DNA from 3 places in the Halomonas sp. DP5N14-9 genome. Region 1 is predicted to be linked to each of the others. Evidence: predicted binding sites of a transcription regulator. Region 1 holds the regulator's gene; each other region holds the start of a gene.
What was found. The regulator FNR, encoded in region 1, switches genes on or off when oxygen is low (the NO sensors DNR and NnrR bind a similar motif). The targets are predictions, from matches to a motif close to TTGATNTANATCAA.

Region 1 (6,090 bases):
TCTTTCCCATCGTCCACGGTGTTCGCACCATGGCGCTGGAGTGCGGGCTGCGCGAGACCTCGACCCACGACCGGCTGGCGGCGCTGGCGTCACTCGGGCGCATCGAGCGAGTGGTGGCGGAGGATCTCGGCGAGGCGTTGTCGCTGTTCTGTGAGCTTCGGCTTCGGGCGCAGCTGGCCTACCGGCGCGACGATGCCCGGGCCACGGACGCCCCGGACAGGGTGGTGGTGCAGTCGCTCAATTCGCTGGAGCGGGACTTGCTGCGCGAGGCGCTGCACCTGGTCAAGGAGTTCAAGGCCAGCCTGTCCCACCGCTATCACCTGGAGTATGCATGAGTGTCGAGGCAGCCCCCCAGGGCAAGCTGCCTTGGCGTCAATGGTTTCGCTTGGGAGAGTACCCGATGCTGAGAGCGATCAGGCGTGTGGCCGACAGGCGTCGGCAGGCCGATGGCGATTTCGCCTGGCTGTTCAATCCCTATACCGGCGACGAGCTGGTGTCCCTGGACTGCGAAACCACCGGCCTGGATACCCGTCATGCGGAGCTGGTGTCCATCGCTGCGGTGCGCATTCGTGACGATCGCGTCTTGACCAGCGAGTCGCTGGACCTGCGGCTCGCGCGTCCTGCCAGTCTGAGTGGTGACTCCATCTGTATCCATCGCCTGCGTGGGGTCGACCTGGAAGGCGGCCTCGAGGTGCGCGAGGCCTTGACGACGCTGCTGGAATTTATCGGCAATCGCCCATTGGTCGGCTGGTGTATCGACTTCGACCTGGCCATGCTGGATCGCTACCTGAAGGCGGAGTTTGGCTTCTCGCTGCCCAACGCCACCATCGACGTGGCCCAGCAGTACCGCAAGCGGCTGCGCCGAAGTCACCCGGAAATCGAGGTGCAGCCGACCTTTGAACAATTGGCAGAGCGACTTGGAGTCCCGATCATGGGACGCCATACGGCCCTGGGCGACGCCGTCACCACGGCGCTGATGCATCTGCGCCTGGAAAGCGGGGCACTCACGGCGCCATCGCGCTGACCCGTTGCCGTCATCCGCGCTGACCCGTTGCCGTCATCCGCGCTGACCCGGTGCCACCCGCACCGGCAACCATTCACCTGCAAGGAGATCCTGTCATGAGTCTGCACGCCATGTTGACCCTTCTCGAGCCCACGCTGCTGGCGCTGGGCCTGGTCTCGGTGCTGGTGGCCTACCTCCAGTACTATCGCCGTACCCGGGACCTGTGGGGCATGGTCAAGTTCTGGGAGAAGCGACTGACCCTGACCGTGCGCGAGTTTGGCTGGCAACGTGCCGGCATCCTGCTGCTGTTGCTGGGCGTGGTGGTGCGCTATCTGCTGGCGCTGAACGTCGTCTAGGGCTTGTCTGAAAAGTGCCCGCGCTCGGTAATACGGCGTTAAAAATCGGATCAACATGCTCATTTACACCCCGTAAACTGCGCTTTCTCACCGATTTTTGCCTTGTCTAACCTTCGCTCGTCGACTTTTCGGACAGCGCCTAGGGCCTGGCTGACAGGCACTTGCGTTCTTCGACTTGCCGGACCAGACCAGACCAGACCAGACCAGGCCACGACGCGCAAGGGCGCCACTACGGCGGTGTCGTCCCTGGCGGTTTCCGATGTGCCGCCGACGAAAAGCCCCCCCCCCTTATTGTCCTCGCCGGGGTAAGCGGTCGCTGACCTCTTCGCCACTAAAGCGTCCGGATGGTAGACTGGCGCCTCTTTCATTTTCAGCCGTGATGTCCCGCTCCCATGTCGCCACAGTCCGCCTCCGCCACCCTGTTCGATCCCCGTACCCCCGAGGATGACCATCTCTCGATCGATGCCGGCGACAGCCCGGCCGACCCTGCTGCGGATGGCGACCAGACGGAAGCTCACGTTCAGGCCAAGGCACGGCGTGAGTTCAACAAGCTGCAGAAGCGCCTGCGCCGCCAGGCCGGCAACGCCATCATCGACTACGGCATGATCCAGGAAGGCGACAAGATCATGGTGTGTCTGTCTGGTGGCAAGGACAGCTACACCATGCTCGAGATCCTGCGCAGCCTTCAGCGCAACGCGCCGGTCAACTTCTCGCTGGTGGCGGTGAATCTGGATCAGAAGCAGCCGGGCTTTCCGGAGCATGTGCTGCCGAACTATCTGGACAGCATCGGCGTGGACTACCACATCCTCGAGCGCGACACCTATTCGGTGGTGAAGGAGAAGACGCCGGAGGGCAAGACCACCTGCGCGCTCTGCTCACGCCTGCGGCGCGGCTCTCTCTATGGCTTCGCCGAGGAGATCGGGGCGACCAAGATCGCCCTGGGCCACCACCGCGAGGACATTCTCGAGACGCTGTTTCTGAACATGTTCTTCGGTGGCAGCCTCAAGGCGATGCCGCCCAAGCTGCTCTCCGACGACGGCAAGAACATCGTCATCCGCCCGCTGGCGTACTGCCGCGAGGCCGATATTCAGGCCTACAGCGAGGCGATGGAGTTCCCGATCATCCCGTGCAACCTGTGTGGTTCCCAGCCCAACCTGCAGCGCCAGGTGGTCAAGGAGATGCTGGCCGAGTGGGAGGTCAAGCATCCCGGGCGCCTCGAGAGCATGTTCAAGGCGGTGACCAATGTAGCGCCGTCGCAGCTGGCGGATCGGCAACTGTTCGACTTCGAGGGGCTGGAGGCCGTACAGGCCGAACGCCAGGCCCGGCGCATCGACGTGGTGGATGCCGGCTGATCTCGCCAACAGCGAATGTGCATGACGCCATGACAGCAAAAGAGGCCGCATCTCCGGATGCGGCCTCTTTCTTGTCACACGCCATCTACTACGCTTTGCTTTCCAGATCCTGGGTACCGGGCGCTGCTGGCCAAGCCCGGCACACTGCCGCCAGGCCCGCTCAGGTAACTTCGGTGTCGGCCAGGGTCGACAGCGCGGTCAGGTCGAGGATATTGACCTCACGTCCCGATACCGCCACCAGATCCTGCTGCTGGAAACGCCCGAGGATACGGCTGACCGTTTCCACCGCCAGCCCCAGGTGATTGCCGATGTCGGCGCGGGACATGGACAGGCGGAAGCTGAACGGTGAATAGCCGCGGCGGCGGAAGCGGTCCGACAGGCCGAGGAAGAAGCAGGCCAGGCGCTGATCGGCGGTCTTGCGTGACAGCAGCTGCATCATCCGGCGGTCCTCTCGCAGCTCCTTGCTCAGGGTGCGAAACAGCTGGGCACGCAGCTCCGGTAGGGTCTGGGTCAGCGCATCGAGGCGGTCGAAGGGAATCTCGCACACCGTTGTGGTCTCCAGCGCCACCACGCTGCCGGGATAGCGGCCGTCGTCGATGCCATCCAGACCAACCAGTTCACTGGGCAGGAAGAAGTTGGTCAACTGAGCTTCGCCGCTGCCTTCGGTGGTGATCTGCTTGAGACTCCCCGATCGGACCGCGAAGACGCTGGTGAAGCGATCTCCCTGCTCGACCAATCGTGTGCCTTTCTTGATCGGCGGGTGACGACGGATGATGGAATCGAAGCGCTCGAGGTCGGCGGTCTCCAGCGACAGCGGAAGGCACAAGGAACTCAGGCTGCAGGACTCACAGCGAGTCTCATGCAGCATGGGACGCCGCCGATCTTGGGCCGTAGGACTCATTCGCAGCTCCTGTGGATCTGGGATCGATATTGACTGGGCCATGGGGAGAACAGACGTCGCCCGTACAGCACGTTGATGGCACTATTCTACACCCTCAGATCAGCTAAAAGTGGCGTCTACCTCTTTAGGATTAATAACTTAGAGGTAGGATGCGTCATTGATGCAGCCCAGTCCAAAGTTGCCAGACGGCAAAGGCGATGATCATGCCAGCGGCGACAAGGCGTGTTGCCCGATGCGCCAGCAGGGCCTGCATTTGTCTGGCGGCGAGGCCCGTCACCACAAGCGCCGGAAGCGTACCAAGACCGAAGCTCGCCATCAGCAGTGCGCCCTCGAGGGGCTCGGCCCGTGCCAGGCTCCAGGCCAGCATCGAGTACACCAGGCCACAGGGCAGCCAGCCCCAGATGGCGCCCAGCGCCACCGCCTGGGGCAGACGCACCACCGGCAACAGGCGTCTGCCTGCGGGTTCCAGGTACCTCCAGAGGTGACGTCCCAGTGCCTCGACGTGACGCAGGCCTTTCCATAGATCGGCAATGTAAAGCGCCATCAGGATCAACATCAGGCTGGCGACGATCTGCATCAGGCCACGCAGGGTCGGCGAAAGGCCGATCACCGAACCCAGGGCGGCAACTAGAGCGCCCGCCACACAGTAGCTGGTGATACGACCTACATTGTAGCCGAGCACAAGTGTGCTCACCCGCCAAGGTTGACGCATGCTGGGTGGGATGGCAAAGGTCAGGGCGCTCATGATACCGCCGCACATGCCAATACAGTGTGCACCGCCGAGCAGGCCAAACACGAAGGCCGCCATCATGGGAGGCAGTTCCAGGCCGGTAGGGTTCACTCAGGCCCTCTGGACGATGGACCACGATCGGATGTCTGCGCAGGCGTTTCGGAAGAGGAAGCGCCGTCATCGGCACCGCGAGTGTCGTCCTCATCCTCGAACAGGATGCGATAGGCGGGGCCTTCGAGGTCCTCGAACTGGTCGTTGCGCACCGCCCAGAAGAAGGCCCAGACCGCCAGGCCCAGCAGGATCAACGACAAGGGTATCAACAGGTAAAGGATGCTCATGGGCCGGGGCTTGCGGTGACGGGTGAAGGCGTCGCGGTCCGCCTGGTGCGTCCACGTCGCAGACGCAGGGCATTGCCGATGACCAGCAACGAGCTGAGTGACATGCCGATGGCGGCAAGCCATGGGGGCACGAAGCCCAGCGCCGCTGCGGGCAGCGCCACGACATTGTAGAGCACCGACCAGGACAGATTCTGGCGAATGATGCGACGGGTCTGACCGGCCACCTCGATGGCTTCGACGATACCCGTGAGCGGTTCGCCCAGCAATACCAGATCGGCGCGGGTGCGGGTGAGGTCGCTGGCCCCGGCCATGGCGATGGCAAGGTCGGCGCCGGCCAGTACCGGCACGTCATTGATGCCATCACCGACCATGGCCACCTTTTCACCCTGTGCCTGTCGCGCCTTCAAGTGCCCGAGCTTGTCCTCGGGGGTGGCCTCGCCACGCCACTGATCGACGCCCAGCGTGCGGGCAAGCTGGCCGACGTTGACTGCGCGGTCGCCCGACAGGATCTCGATGGCAAGCCCCCGCTGGGCGAGGGCGGCGAGGGTCTCGGCGGCGTCGTCACGGGGCTGATCGTCGAGCTTGAACCAGGCCTGGGGCTTGCCTTCGCAGGCCAGCAGCAGCCAAAGCCCTGCGCCAGGGAGCTCAGTAACGGGTTGGCCCAGGCAGGCAAAACCCGGCTGGCCCAGTCGCCAGCGCCGGCCGTCGATCACGCCTTCCACGCCCTGACCCGGGTGATTGCGCAGTTCGCTGGCCTGGCAGCTGGCGTCGCGCCAGGCAGCGAAGGCACGGGCGATGGGGTGCTCCGAGCCGGTCTCCAGTGCCGCCGCCAGGGCCAGATGCCGGCGCTTGGCGGCAGGGTCCATCTCGCCATTGTTGGCGCTTCCTTCGTCGTCGCTCAGCGGCCGGTGTTCGGCGAGTTGCATGCGACCCCGGGTCAGGGTGCCGGTCTTGTCGAAGACGACGCGATCGAGACAGGCCAGGGTCTCCAGCGCATCGGCTCGGGTCACCAGTACCCCGGCACGTCTCAGCCGACCGTGGGCCACGGTCAGGGCGGTGGGGGTCGCCAGCGCCAGGGCGCAGGGGCAGGTCACCACCAGTACCGACAGGGTGATCCACAGGCTGCGGCTAGGGTCGATCAGGCTCCAGACCAGCGCCACCAGGGCGGTGATGACCAGCAGGTTCAACACGAAGCGATGGGCCACCTGCTCGGCCAGGCGGGCGATACGTGGACGATGGGCGAAGGCACGGTCGGTGAGATCGAGAATGCCGGCGGCGCGGGTGTCGTCGCCGACGCGGGTGACCATCACTTCGATCGGGCTGTCCATGCACAGGGTACCTGCGTGCACGGTATCTCCCTGGCGACGCAGGCAGGGCAGCGATTCGCCGGTCAGCAGCGACTCGTCGATC
Region 2 (6,090 bases), on a different contig from region 1:
GCCTTGACTTGGTGGCGCCAGCCTTGAAAAGCGCAGCGCGGACCCCATATCGATTGTCATCTTGAATGACGTGCGGCGCGAGCCGTGCACTCTGGACCGCCAGCGACCCATCGCTGGCCCGGAAATCGCCATGTCGAAAGGGGTTCGATCTACCATGACCACCGCTACCCACGAAGAAACCCTGGGCTTTCAGACCGAGGTCAAGCAGCTTCTCAACCTGATGATCCACTCGCTGTACTCCAACCGCGAGATCTTTCTTCGGGAGCTGATCTCCAACGCCGCCGACGCCTGCGACAAGCTGCGTTATCAGGCGCTGGACAATGATGCGCTCTACGAGGGCGACAGCGAGCTGCGCGTCGAGATCGAGCACGACAGCGAGGCCGGCACCGTCACCCTTCGTGACAACGGTATCGGCATGAACCGCGAGGACGTGATCGCCAACCTGGGCACCATCGCCAAGAGTGGCACCGCCGAGTTTCTCAAGCAGCTTTCCGGCGAACAGCAGAAGGACGCCCGGCTGATCGGCCAGTTCGGGGTCGGCTTCTATTCTGGCTTTATTGTCGCCGACGAGATTACCGTGCGTACCCGCAAGGCCGGTGACGCCGCTGATGCCGGCGTCGAGTGGCGCTCGAAAGGCGAGGGCGAGTTCGTGGTCGCCGAGATCGAGCGCGAGAAGCACGGCACCGAGATCATCCTCCACCTCAAGGAGGACGCCAGGGAGTTCGCCGACGACTATCGTCTGCAGAGCCTGGTGCGCAAGTACTCCGACCATATCGAAGTGCCGGTGAAGATGCCGCGTACCGAAAAGGCCACCGACGACGATGGCAACGAGGTCGACGGTAGCGAGGTCACCACCTGGGAGACCGTCAACGAGGCGACCGCGCTGTGGGTGCGGCCCAAGAGCGAGGTCTCCGAGGACGAGTACAAGGCCTTCTACAAGCACGTGGCCCACGACTTCTCCGACCCCCTGACCTGGAGCCACAACAAGGTCGAGGGCAACCTGGAGTACACCAGCCTGCTGTACGTGCCGGGCCGCGCACCCTTCGACCTGTACGAGCGTGACGGCGCCCGTGGGGTCAAGCTGTACGTCCAGCGCGTGTTCATCATGGACGACGCCGAGCAATTCCTGCCGCTGTACCTGCGCTTCATCAAGGGGGTGCTGGACACCCGCGATCTGTCGCTGAACGTGTCCCGTGAGCTGCTGCAACAGGACCCGAAGGTAGAGAAGATCAAGTCCGCGCTGACCAAGCGTGCCCTGGACATGCTCAAGAAGCTGGCCAAGGACAAGGAAGCCTACCAGACTTTCTGGAACACCTTCGGTTCGGTGCTGAAGGAAGGCCCGGCGGAGGACTACGCCAACCGCGACAAGATCAGCGGCCTGCTGCGTTTCTCTTCCACCCACACCGACAGCGCCACCCAGGATCAGTCCCTGGCCGACTACGTGGAGCGGATGAAGGAAGGTCAGGACAAGATCTACTACATCGTCGCCGATGGCTTCAACGCCACCAAGAACAGCCCCCACCTGGAAATCTTCCGCAAGAAGGGCATCGAGGTGCTGCTGCTCCACGATCGCATCGATGAGTGGCTGATGAGCCATCTCACCGAGTTTGACGGCAAGAAGTTTGCCGATGTTGCCAAGGGCGATCTGGACCTGGGGGACGTCGAGGACGAGGACGAGAAGAAGGCTCAGGAGGAGACCGCCAAGTCCAAGGAGGATCTGGTTAAGCGGGTCAAGGAAGCGCTCGGCGAGGAGGTTCAGGAGGTCAAGATCACCCACCGCCTGACCGATTCACCGGCCTGCGTGGTGCTGCCCGAGCACGAGATGGGCTTCCAGATGCGCCGTATCATGGAGGCTGCGGGCCAGAGCCTGCCGGAGGTCAAGCCGATCCTCGAGCTCAATCCGGACCACGCCCTGGTCGCTCGCCTGGAAGGGGCCGACGGTGACGGCTTCGGTGATCTGGCGCGGATCCTGCTGGATCAGGCGATCATCGCCGAGGGTGGTCATCTCGACGATCCGGCCGCCTACGTCAAGCGTCTCAACGCCCTGCTGAGTGCCTGACAAGCTGGCTGCCAAGAGCTCAAGCGCCCCAACCACGACGCCACCTTCGGGTGGCGTCGTTGTGTTGTGGGGAAGGCGGCTCGCCTTCGGCGCACCACAGATCGTTCAGCGTTTCAGACTGGCGAAGAGCTCAGGGCACTGGCGCTGAAGCTCCCTGTCGTCAAGCATGGCCTCGCGCTGACGCTGGATGGCGTGACCTCGGCGCTTGAGCACCGCATCGATGTCATCGCCGCTGGCGCAGCTCACCTTGAGCAGGTTGATCAGTGCGTCCAGCCGCTGGGGAGAACTCGCCAGGGCCGCCTCGATATCCGCCCGGGCCCTGTCGTATTGGCCCAGGCGGTAGTAGGCGTAGCCGCGGTAGGAGAGCGCGTCGTTGTTGTTCGGGTCGATCGCAAGCGCCCGGGTGTAGTCGGCCACCGCGCCCTCGAAGTCGCGCTCGATGCGCTTTTCACGTCCCGCGCTGACCTGCTGCTGGGCCGACTGCATGGGGGCCTGGCGGGTGATGATGGTCAGGTAGCGCGGCGCCACATCGCTGCCGAGGGCCAGTGCGGCCTCGAAGTAGCTTCGAGCCTTGTCGAGCTCACCGGCGGAAAAGGCGTTGATGCCAGCGTTGTTGAGGGTCTTCAGGCGCACCTCACGCAAGCCGTCATGACCTTGACTCGCCCTGAGCGCCTGCTCAAACAGCGCTGAGGCGTCAGCGTGGCGGCCTTCCCGATACAGAATCCAGCCCTGGGCGTTCAAGCCTTCCATCCGGGCCAGCGGATCAGGACTTTCGAGCAGAGGGCGTAGTTCGCGCAGAGCGGCCTGGTTGTCACCCTGCTGCAACAGCGCCTTGGCCCTGGACAGCGGGGCCTGCTGGGCAGCCACCGGCCACGCCACCCCGACGCTCAGCAGCACGATCAGCAGGGCGTTTATCGTAGACGAGGGGTGGCGCCGTCGTTTTCCCTTCGCTGGCCCGGCCAGGTCTGTCGCCATCGCGCGCGACGCCAAGGCGCCCTGCCTGTTCTTCATTAGAAGCCTACCTGCGGAGAATCTCGCTCCGCTGCAGCGATGACGTCGGCCAGTTGGCTCTTCAGGGCGTCGCGCTCCTGCTCGATGGCGATCAGCCGGCCGTGCAGATCGTTGTTCAAGATGCGCAGCACATTGTCGTCCTGGACCTTCAGCACGACCGTGCCCCGGCCATCCAGCGGCATGTCCCGCTCCTGCAGACGGATGACCGGCAGCACGCCTTCCGGCGGGGCGATGGAAAGATTGACCTGGCTCGAGGGTTTCATCATTGCCATGGCCAGCCCGCCGACGAAGAACAGCAGACTCAGCGCCATGAACAGCCTGGCGTTCTTGGAGACCTCCTGCAGATAGCGAATGCGCAACTCGGTGCCCTCACTGGTCTCGCCAGAGCGCTCATTGAGCAACAGGGTGTGGGTCTTGTTGAGCAGGTGGTAGCCGAGGATCAGCAGCACCACGGCGAAGCCTGGCAGACCGTACTCCAGAAGCGTGGGAAAGCTGTTCATCACGGGCACCCGGCGGTGGGACAGGGCTCAGGCCTACGTATGCCCTTGTCAGCATAGCGCAGGCGGCCGTCCTCGCCGCGCGAAATTGGCCTGGTACAGGTTTCTTGGCCGCTTCGCTCGCGCTGTATCGCCGTCCCGTGGCGCCATGATGCGGGTCAAGTAGGGGCGACGGGACTACTGCTAAGGTCGAATTGTGCTCTCGAGGGCAGGTGTTTTTTCGCCGATCGAGAAGCGTGCAGCACACCCGCCGCCTCCGATGCGGCGACCGCTGCTGCCACCGAACAGGCGGGCCGGCTGCCATCTCCGAGGGATGGCCGTCGCTCAGCATGCAGGACTAGCGTTGTCATTTACTCTGTTGAGGTGCAAGTCGATGAAAGAGCAATTCGCGCAAGCGTGGGAAGGGTTTGCCGGGGGCGAGTGGAAGAAGGACGTCGACGTACGAGACTTCTTGCTGGCCAATGTGACGCCCTACGAGGGTGACGAGCGTTTCCTGGTCAGCGAGCCGGCGGCCAGCACTCGCGAGCTATGGGACACTGTGATGGAAGGCGTCAAGCAGGAAAACGCCACCCATGCACCGCTGGACTTCGACACCTCGCTGGTCTCGACCATCACCGCTCATGACGCCGGCTATATCGATCAGCGTCTCGAGACCATCGCTGGACTGCAGACCGACGCGCCGCTGAAGCGGGCGATCATGCCCAACGGCGGCATCAAGATGGTGGAGGGCTCATGCCAGGCCTACGGTCGTGAACTCGATCCTCAGGTCAAGAAGGTCTTCACCGAATTTCGCAAGACCCACAATCAGGGGGTGTTCGATGTCTACACCCCGGACATCCTCAAGTGTCGCAAGTCAGGGGTGCTGACCGGACTGCCGGACGCCTATGGTCGTGGACGCATCATCGGTGACTACCGCCGGGTCGCCCTTTACGGCGTCGACTTCCTGATGCGTGACAAGCAGGCGCAGTTTGCCTCGCTGCAGCAGCGCTTCGAACAGGGCGAGGACCTGGAGGCGGTGATCCAGCTGCGCGAGGAAGTCGCCGAGCAGCATCGTGCACTCGGCCAGCTCAAGGAAATGGCCGCCAAGTACGGCTTCGACGTCTCGGTCCCGGCTGCCACCGCCCAGGAGGCCATCCAGTGGACCTACTTTGGCTACCTGGCGGCAGTGAAGTCGCAAAACGGCGCCGCCATGTCACTGGGACGTACTTCCAGCTTCCTCGATATCTACCTGGAGCGTGACCTGCGCCAAGGCGTGATCGACGAAGCCCGCGCCCAGGAGCTGGTCGATCACTTCATCATGAAGCTTCGCATGGTGCGCTTCCTGCGCACCCCTGAGTATGACGAGCTGTTCTCCGGCGACCCGATCTGGGCCACCGAATGCCTGGGCGGGATGGCACTGGACGGACGCACCCTGGTCACCCGTACCAGCTTCCGTTTCCTCAACAGCCTCTACACCATGGGCCCGAGCCCGGAGCCCAACCTCACGGTGCTGTGGTCCGAACAGTTGCCCGACGGCTTCAAGCGCTACTGCGCCAAGGTGTCCATCGATACCTCGTCGATCCAGTACGAGAACGATGACCTGATGCGCGTGGACTTCGCCTCCGACGACTACGCCATCGCCTGCTGCGTGTCTCCCATGGTGATCGGCAAGCAGATGCAGTTCTTCGGTGCCCGAGCCAACCTGGCCAAGACGCTGCTTTACACGATCAACGGCGGCGTCGACGAGAAGCTGAAGATCCAGGTCGGCCCCAGGAGTGAGCCGATCGCCTCCGAGGTGCTCGACTTCGACGAGGTGTGGGCACGCATGGATGGCCTGATGGACTGGCTGGCCCGCCAGTACGTGACCGCTCTCAATGCCATCCACTACATGCACGACAAGTACAGCTACGAGGCGGCGCTGATGGCGCTGCACGACCTCGACGTCAAGCGCACCATGGCCTGCGGCATCGCCGGGCTGTCGGTGGCGGCGGACTCGCTGTCGGCGATCAAGTACGCCAAGGTGCGCCCGGTGCGTGATCCTGACGGCGTGGCGGTGGACTTCGAGATCGAGGGTGACTACCCCTGCTTCGGCAACAACGATCCGCGCGTCGACGATATCGCCTGCGAGCTGGTCGAGACCTTCATGAACAAGATCCGCAAGCTCAATACCTACCGTGGCGCCGAGCCGACCCAGTCGGTGCTGACCATCACCTCCAACGTGGTCTACGGCAAGAAGACCGGCACCACGCCGGACGGTCGTCGCGCCGGCGAGCCCTTCGCACCGGGTGCCAACCCCATGCATGGGCGTGACACCAAGGGTGCGGTGGCCTCGTTGACGTCGGTGGGCAAGCTGCCCTACGCCCACGCGAAGGACGGGATCTCGTATACCTTCTCCATCGTGCCGAGGGCGCTGGGCAAGGACGAGGGCGCCCAGCGCAGCAACCTGTCCGGCTTGCTCGACGGTTACTTCCACCACAGCGAGCGTCAGGAAGGCGGCCAGCACTTGAACGTCAACGTGCTCAACCGCGAGATGCTCGAGGACGC
Region 3 (6,090 bases), on a different contig from region 1:
TGGAGCGCGCCGAGATCTTCCATTCGCCGCTGGACGAGGCGGCGGATCAGGAGCTCGAGCGCAGCTTTCGCGAGATCGCCGGTCAGGCGGGGGAAGAGCAGGTGCCGGTGGAGATCAACCATCGCATCCTCAAGGCGCGTCGACTGCACGAGGACGTGGTCTGGTTCGACTTTCTCGAGCTGTGCGACGGGCCGCGCAGTCAGAACGACTACATCGAGCTGGCTCGCGAGTTCCACACGGTCCTGGTGTCCTGTGTGCGGCGCATGGACGCCGCCACCGACGATCAGGCCAGGCGCTTCATCAACATGGTCGACGAGTTCTACGACCGTGGCGTCAAGCTGTTGATGTCCGCCGAAGCGCCGGCAGAGGCGCTCTATGAGGGTGGCAAGCTGGAGTTCGAGTTCGAGCGCACTCTGTCCAGGCTTCAGGAGATGCAGTCCCGGGAGTACCTGGCGCTGCCCCACAAGCCTTGAGCCGACGGTGATTGCGTGTGTCCGAGGGGGTGACGGCACGCTTTCGCTCATGTAGAATGCGCGCTCGCTCGACCGTTGTGGCGGCATCGTCCGGATTTCCGGGTGCCGCGCAACCAAGAAAAATAGGGATGATCTCTTCGCGGCGTGGTCTCGCTGAACACCTGTCGGGTGTCCAGAACACGACGAAAGGGATCCAACACATCGAATTGGTGATTTCATCCATGAAGACGTTCAGTGCTAAGCCGCAGTCCGTCCAGCGCGACTGGTATGTCGTCGATGCCGCGGACAAGACGCTCGGTCGTCTGGCTACCGAAATTGCTCGCCGCCTGCGTGGCAAGCATAAGCCGGAATACACTCCTCACGTTGATACCGGCGACTACATCGTCGTGATCAATGCCGAGAAGGTTAAGGTCACCGGCAACAAGGCCAGCGACAAGATGTACCATCGTCACACTGGTTACCCGGGTGGCCTGCGTTCCATGACCTTCAGCCAGCTGATCGACCACGCTCCCGAGCGTGTCATCGAAGGTGCCGTCAAGGGCATGCTGCCGAAGGGTCCGCTGGGCCGTGCCATGCACGCCAAGCTCAAGGTCTACGCCGGTTCCGAACATCCGCACGCTGCCCAGCAGCCGCAAGAACTGAACATCTGAGGGGATCTTCGCCATGACACAGCAGTATTACGGTACCGGGCGCCGCAAGACCTCAACCGCGCGCGTCTTCCTCAAGCCGGGCACCGGCAAGATCACCGTCAACAGCCGTGACCTGAACGAATACTTCGGTCGCGTGACTGGCCGCATGGTGGTTCGCCAGCCGCTGGAACTGACCGAGACCCTCGGCCAGTTCGACGTCTATGTCACCGTCAAGGGTGGCGGCGGCAGCGCCCAGGCCGGCGCCATTCGTCACGGCATCACCCGTGCCCTGATGCAGTACAACGAGGACTTCCGTCAGCCGCTGCGTGCTGCCGGCTACGTCACTCGTGACGCACGTGAAGTCGAGCGTAAGAAGGTCGGTCTGCGCAAGGCGCGTCGTCGCCCGCAGTTCTCCAAGCGTTAATCACCCACGCTTGCCGATCAACAACGCCCGGGCCATTGGCCCGGGCGTTGTCGTGTCCGGGGTTCGAAAAATTGTGTGCTGTAGTGCTCTGGTGGTGGGGGTCATCGGGTCGCCTGGCGGCGCTTGTTTCCCTCGTTAATCTGTCATCGTCTATGCCTTTTGAGCCGCCCTGTCCCTCAAGGCGAACAGGCACAGTGGTATAAAGTTGTTCCACGTCAATTGTCTGGGGCTTGCGCAGGGGGTCTGGGTCAGCCGGCTTCTTGTGCCGGTGGGGGGGATTTCCTAACATACAATCCACTTGTATCCGTGGTCACGGACATTCAAGGGGCCGTGAAAACAACAACGGATAAAGTCTGATGGGAGAAACCAGATCATGGCAGACAACGGCGTGAACAAAGGGCGACGCCGTTTCCTCGTAGGGGCGACCTCCGTAGTTGGAGCAGTCGGCGCCGTCGGGGTAGCGGTACCCTTTGTGGCTTCCTGGCAGCCTAGTGCCAGGGCTCGGGCGGCGGGTGCGCCCGTTCAGGCGGATATTTCGAAGCTCGAACCCGGGCAGCGAATGACCGTCGAGTGGCGGGGCCGTCCTGTATGGGTCATCAATCGCACGCCGGAGATGATCGAACGTACCGAGGCGTTGACCGACGAGGTGCTGGCAGACCCGGATTCCGCCAAGCCGATGCAGCCGGACTATGCCGGCGGTTCGCTGCGCTCCATTCGGCCCGAGATCGGTGTGCTGGTCGGCATCTGTACGCATCTGGGCTGTTCACCGCTGTTCAAGCCGGAGCCCAACGCCGAAGGCGTCGGTGTCGATGACTGGCCCGGTGGCTTCTTCTGCCCGTGCCATGGTTCGCGCTTCGACCTGGCGGGCAGGGTGTTTCGCAATGTGCCCGCTCCGGTGAACCTGGAAGTTCCACCCTACTACTTTGTCAACGAGTCGGTCATCGTGGTCGGCGAAGACGGGGAGGGCGCATAATGGCGAATCCCAACAAGGCCAAGGCCGAACGCGGTTTCATGCGCTGGGTCGATGATCGCTTCCCCGCCACCCAGATGTGGCAGGAGCATCTGTCCGAGTACTACGCGCCCAAGAACTTCAACTTCTGGTACTTCTTCGGCTCCCTGGCGCTGCTGGTGCTGGTCAATCAGATCCTCACCGGTGTCTGGCTGACCATGAGCTTCAACCCCAGCGCGGAGGGTGCCTTCGCCTCCGTCGAGTACATCATGCGTGATGTCGAGTACGGCTGGCTGATCCGCTACATGCACTCCACCGGCGCCTCGGCGTTCTTCCTAGTGGTCTACCTGCACATGTTCCGCGGCCTGCTCTATGGCTCCTACAAGGCGCCGCGTGAGCTGGTGTGGATCTTCGGCATGGCGATCTACCTGGCGCTGATGGCCGAAGCCTTCATGGGCTATCTGCTGCCCTGGGGACAGATGTCCTACTGGGGTGCCCAGGTCATCATCTCGCTGTTCTCCGCTATCCCGAGTATCGGTCCCGACCTGGCCCAGTGGGTGCGCGGTGACTATCTGATCTCCGGGATCACGCTGAACCGCTTCTTTGCCCTGCACGTGGTGGCGCTGCCTATCGTGATCCTGGCGCTGGTGGTGTTGCACATCATTGCCTTGCACGAGGTGGGGTCCAACAATCCCGATGGCATCGATATCAAGGCCAAGAAGGACGAGACCGGCAAGCCGCTGGACGGCATTCCCTTCCATCCCTACTACACGGTGAAGGATATCGTCGGAGTGGCGGTGTTCCTGTTCGTGTTCTGTGCGGTGATCTTCTACTTCCCGGAAGGCGGCGGCTACTTCCTCGAGAAGCCCAACTTCGAACCGGCCAACCCGCTGAAGACGCCGGATCATATCGCCCCGGTGTGGTACTTCACGCCCTTCTACGCGATCCTGCGCGCCATCACCTTCTCGCTGTTTGGGCTGGACGCCAAGTTCCTCGGGGTCATCTTCATGGGGGCGGCCATTGCGGTGCTGTTCGTGCTGCCCTGGCTCGACCGCTCTCCGGTGCGCTCCATGCGCTACAAGGGCTGGATCTCCAAGGTGATGCTGGTGCTGTTCGCGATCAGCTTTGTCATCCTCGGGGTGCTCGGGGTGCTGCCGCCGACCGGCGCCAGGACACTGCTGGCCCAGATCTGCACCGTGATCTACTTCGCCTTCTTCGTGTTGATGCCCATCTATACGCGGCTGGAGAAGACCAAACCCGTTCCTGAAAGGGTGACTGGCTAATGAAAAAGCAACTGTTCGCACTGCTCTTCGCGCTGGTCCCGCTTTGCTCCTTCGCCGCGGGCGGCGAGGGGGTGCACCTGCGCAGCATGTCGCCGGATCTGGAGAACCAGGCCTCGCTGCAGAACGGGATGAAGCTCTACGTCAACTACTGCATGGGCTGTCATTCCCTGGAGTACCAGCGTTTCTCCCGCGCGGCCGAGGATCTGGGGATGCCCCAGGATCTGGTCGAGGACAATCTGATCTTCTCGCCGGAACTGGGGTACAACGACCAGATGCACAAGGCGATGAGTGCCGAGGATGCCGAGGTATGGTTCGGCAAGGCGCCGCCGGATCTGACTCTGGAGGCCAGACTGCGCGGCACCGACTGGATCTACAGCTATCTGCTGAGCTTCTATCGTGACAGCGAGCGTGCCACCGGGGTCAACAATGTGGTGTTCCCGGCGGTGGGCATGCCCAACGTGCTCGAGCCGCTGCAGGGGGTGCAGGAGAAGGTCTGTGCAGCCTCCGATCATGCGGTCGGTGACGCCGAACTCGATCCGCTGACCGGCAAGTACCAGTCCTGCGAGACCCTGCAGGTGACGTCGCCGGGCAGCATGGAGCCCAAGGAGTTCGAGCAGGCGGTGTATGATCTGACCAACTTCCTGGCCTACGTGGGTGAGCCGTCCAAGCTGCATGCCCAGGCGCTGGGACCGAAGGTGCTGATCTTCATCCTGCTGTTTGGCATCATCGCCTACTTCCTCAAGCGCGAGTACTGGCGAGACATTCACTGACCGATTGGTCCACCATGGCGGGCGCGGGGTCGATGACCACGCGCCCGTTGCCTTTTCTGGTATCATCGTTGCGCCCGGGCGGACCCGCTGCGGGAGCAAAGATGTGCCCCTGATGCCCCCCCGAGAAGGGGGTTGTCGTGTTATCATCCCGGCTTGAACTGATGCGAGGATTGTTTCATGGGTGTAGTGGCCAAGCGGTCGTCGATGATCTTCTACTCCGGTGGCGAGGACCATTTCAGCCATCGTGTGCGGATCGTGCTGGCTGAGAAGGGCGTGGCCGTGGATATTGTCGAGGTGACCGACGACAAGCATCCCGAGGAGTTGGCGGACCTGAACCCTTACAACAGCGTCCCCACGCTGTTGGATCGTGACCTGGTGCTCTACGAGTCCAAGGTCATGATGGAGTATCTGGACGAGCGTTTCCCGCACCCGCCGTTGCTGCCGGTCTATCCTGTCGCGCGTGCCCAGAGCCGACTGTGGATGCATCGTATCGAGCGCGAGTGGTGCCCGATGGTCGATCGCATCCTGTCCGGCAGCAAGAAGGAAGCCGACAAGGCGCGCAAGGAGCTGCGTGAAAGCCTGATCGGTATCTCGCCGATCTTCGAGGACATGCCCTTCTTCATGAGCGAGGAGTTCACCCTGGTGGACTGCTGCCTTGCGCCGATCCTGTGGCGTCTTCCTGCGCTCAATATCGAGCTGCCCGAGAAGCAGGTACGGCCGCTGATGGGCTACATGGAGCGCGTGTTCGCCCGTGATGGCTTCCGTGCTGCGCTGTCCGAGGCCGAGCGCGAAATTCGTCCCTGATGTTTTGCTTGAACGGAATGCCTGAGCCGTGTGTGTCCGGTCGCCACCGGAGTCGCCCGAGTTCCCATTCGCCAACCAAGAGGGCCATATCATGAAGTCGAGCCGTCCCTACCTGGCCAGGGCGCTGTACGAGTGGCTGCTGGATAATGAATTGACGCCGTATATCGTCGTCGATGCGGAGTACGAGAACGTCGAGGTTCCCAGGCAGTTCGTGCAGAACGGCCAGATCGTGCTGAACCTTGGCCCTACCGCCGTGCGTGATCTGGACATGGGCAACGACGTGATTCGTTTCTCGGCGCGCTTCAGTGGCAAGTCGGAGTTGCTGTTTGTACCGCTGCCTGCACTGATTGCCCTGTACGCCCGCGAGAACGGCGTCGGCATGGTCTTTGGTCACGAGCCTGAGCTTCCCGTCGAAGAGGCCAACGACGTCGATGCGCCGGCCCTGGAGAGCGTCAAGGATTCGTCAGAGGAGGAGTCTCCTGCCGCTTCCGATGAGGACGCAGGCGGTGAGTCCGATGGCGGCGATGGCGTGGATGAAGGTGTCGAGAGGTCCAAGCCGCCTCGCAAGGGGCGTCCATCCCTCAGGGTGATCAAGTAAGGCCATCGGGCGCATCGCGCTCTAAAGGTGGTCGGCGGCGAGCTGTCGTCGGCTTGATCTGCTGGAAAAGCGTGACCTCTTCACAAGCGGGACCTCTTCACAAGCGTGATCTCATAAAAAGCGGCGAGCCCTCAGGCTCGCCGCTTTTTTGTGCATCTTT

Region 2: pflB (formate C-acetyltransferase) is a predicted target of FNR. The motif match lies at 3,716-3,729, and genes of this name have one in related genera.
Region 3: petA (ubiquinol-cytochrome c reductase iron-sulfur subunit) is a predicted target of FNR. The motif match lies at 1,732-1,745, and genes of this name have one in related genera.

The regions. Positions count from the first base shown of each region.
Region 1 covers NZ_JAHVHR010000002.1:347,968-354,057, reverse strand. The annotation lists gene KUW00_RS03205 (DUF294 nucleotidyltransferase-like domain-containing protein) at 1-335, shown strand, start outside; gene KUW00_RS03200 (3'-5' exonuclease) at 332-1,024, shown strand; gene KUW00_RS03195 (hypothetical protein) at 1,120-1,359, shown strand; gene ttcA (tRNA 2-thiocytidine(32) synthetase TtcA) at 1,752-2,711, shown strand; gene fnr (fumarate/nitrate reduction transcriptional regulator Fnr) at 2,872-3,612, opposite strand; gene KUW00_RS03180 (sulfite exporter TauE/SafE family protein) at 3,767-4,453, opposite strand; gene ccoS (cbb3-type cytochrome oxidase assembly protein CcoS) at 4,450-4,680, opposite strand; gene KUW00_RS03170 (heavy metal translocating P-type ATPase) at 4,677-6,090, opposite strand, start outside.
Region 2 covers NZ_JAHVHR010000010.1:113,280-119,369, forward strand. The annotation lists gene htpG (molecular chaperone HtpG) at 155-2,059, shown strand; gene KUW00_RS08615 (tetratricopeptide repeat protein) at 2,165-3,070, opposite strand; gene KUW00_RS08620 (hypothetical protein) at 3,070-3,570, opposite strand; gene pflB (formate C-acetyltransferase) at 3,941-6,090, shown strand, end outside.
Region 3 covers NZ_JAHVHR010000024.1:167,832-173,921, forward strand. The annotation lists gene zapE (cell division protein ZapE) at 1-473, shown strand, start outside; gene rplM (50S ribosomal protein L13) at 695-1,123, shown strand; gene rpsI (30S ribosomal protein S9) at 1,137-1,526, shown strand; gene petA (ubiquinol-cytochrome c reductase iron-sulfur subunit) at 1,900-2,499, shown strand; gene KUW00_RS13755 (cytochrome b) at 2,499-3,758, shown strand; gene KUW00_RS13760 (cytochrome c1) at 3,758-4,528, shown strand; gene sspA (stringent starvation protein SspA) at 4,706-5,332, shown strand; gene KUW00_RS13770 (ClpXP protease specificity-enhancing factor) at 5,424-5,930, shown strand.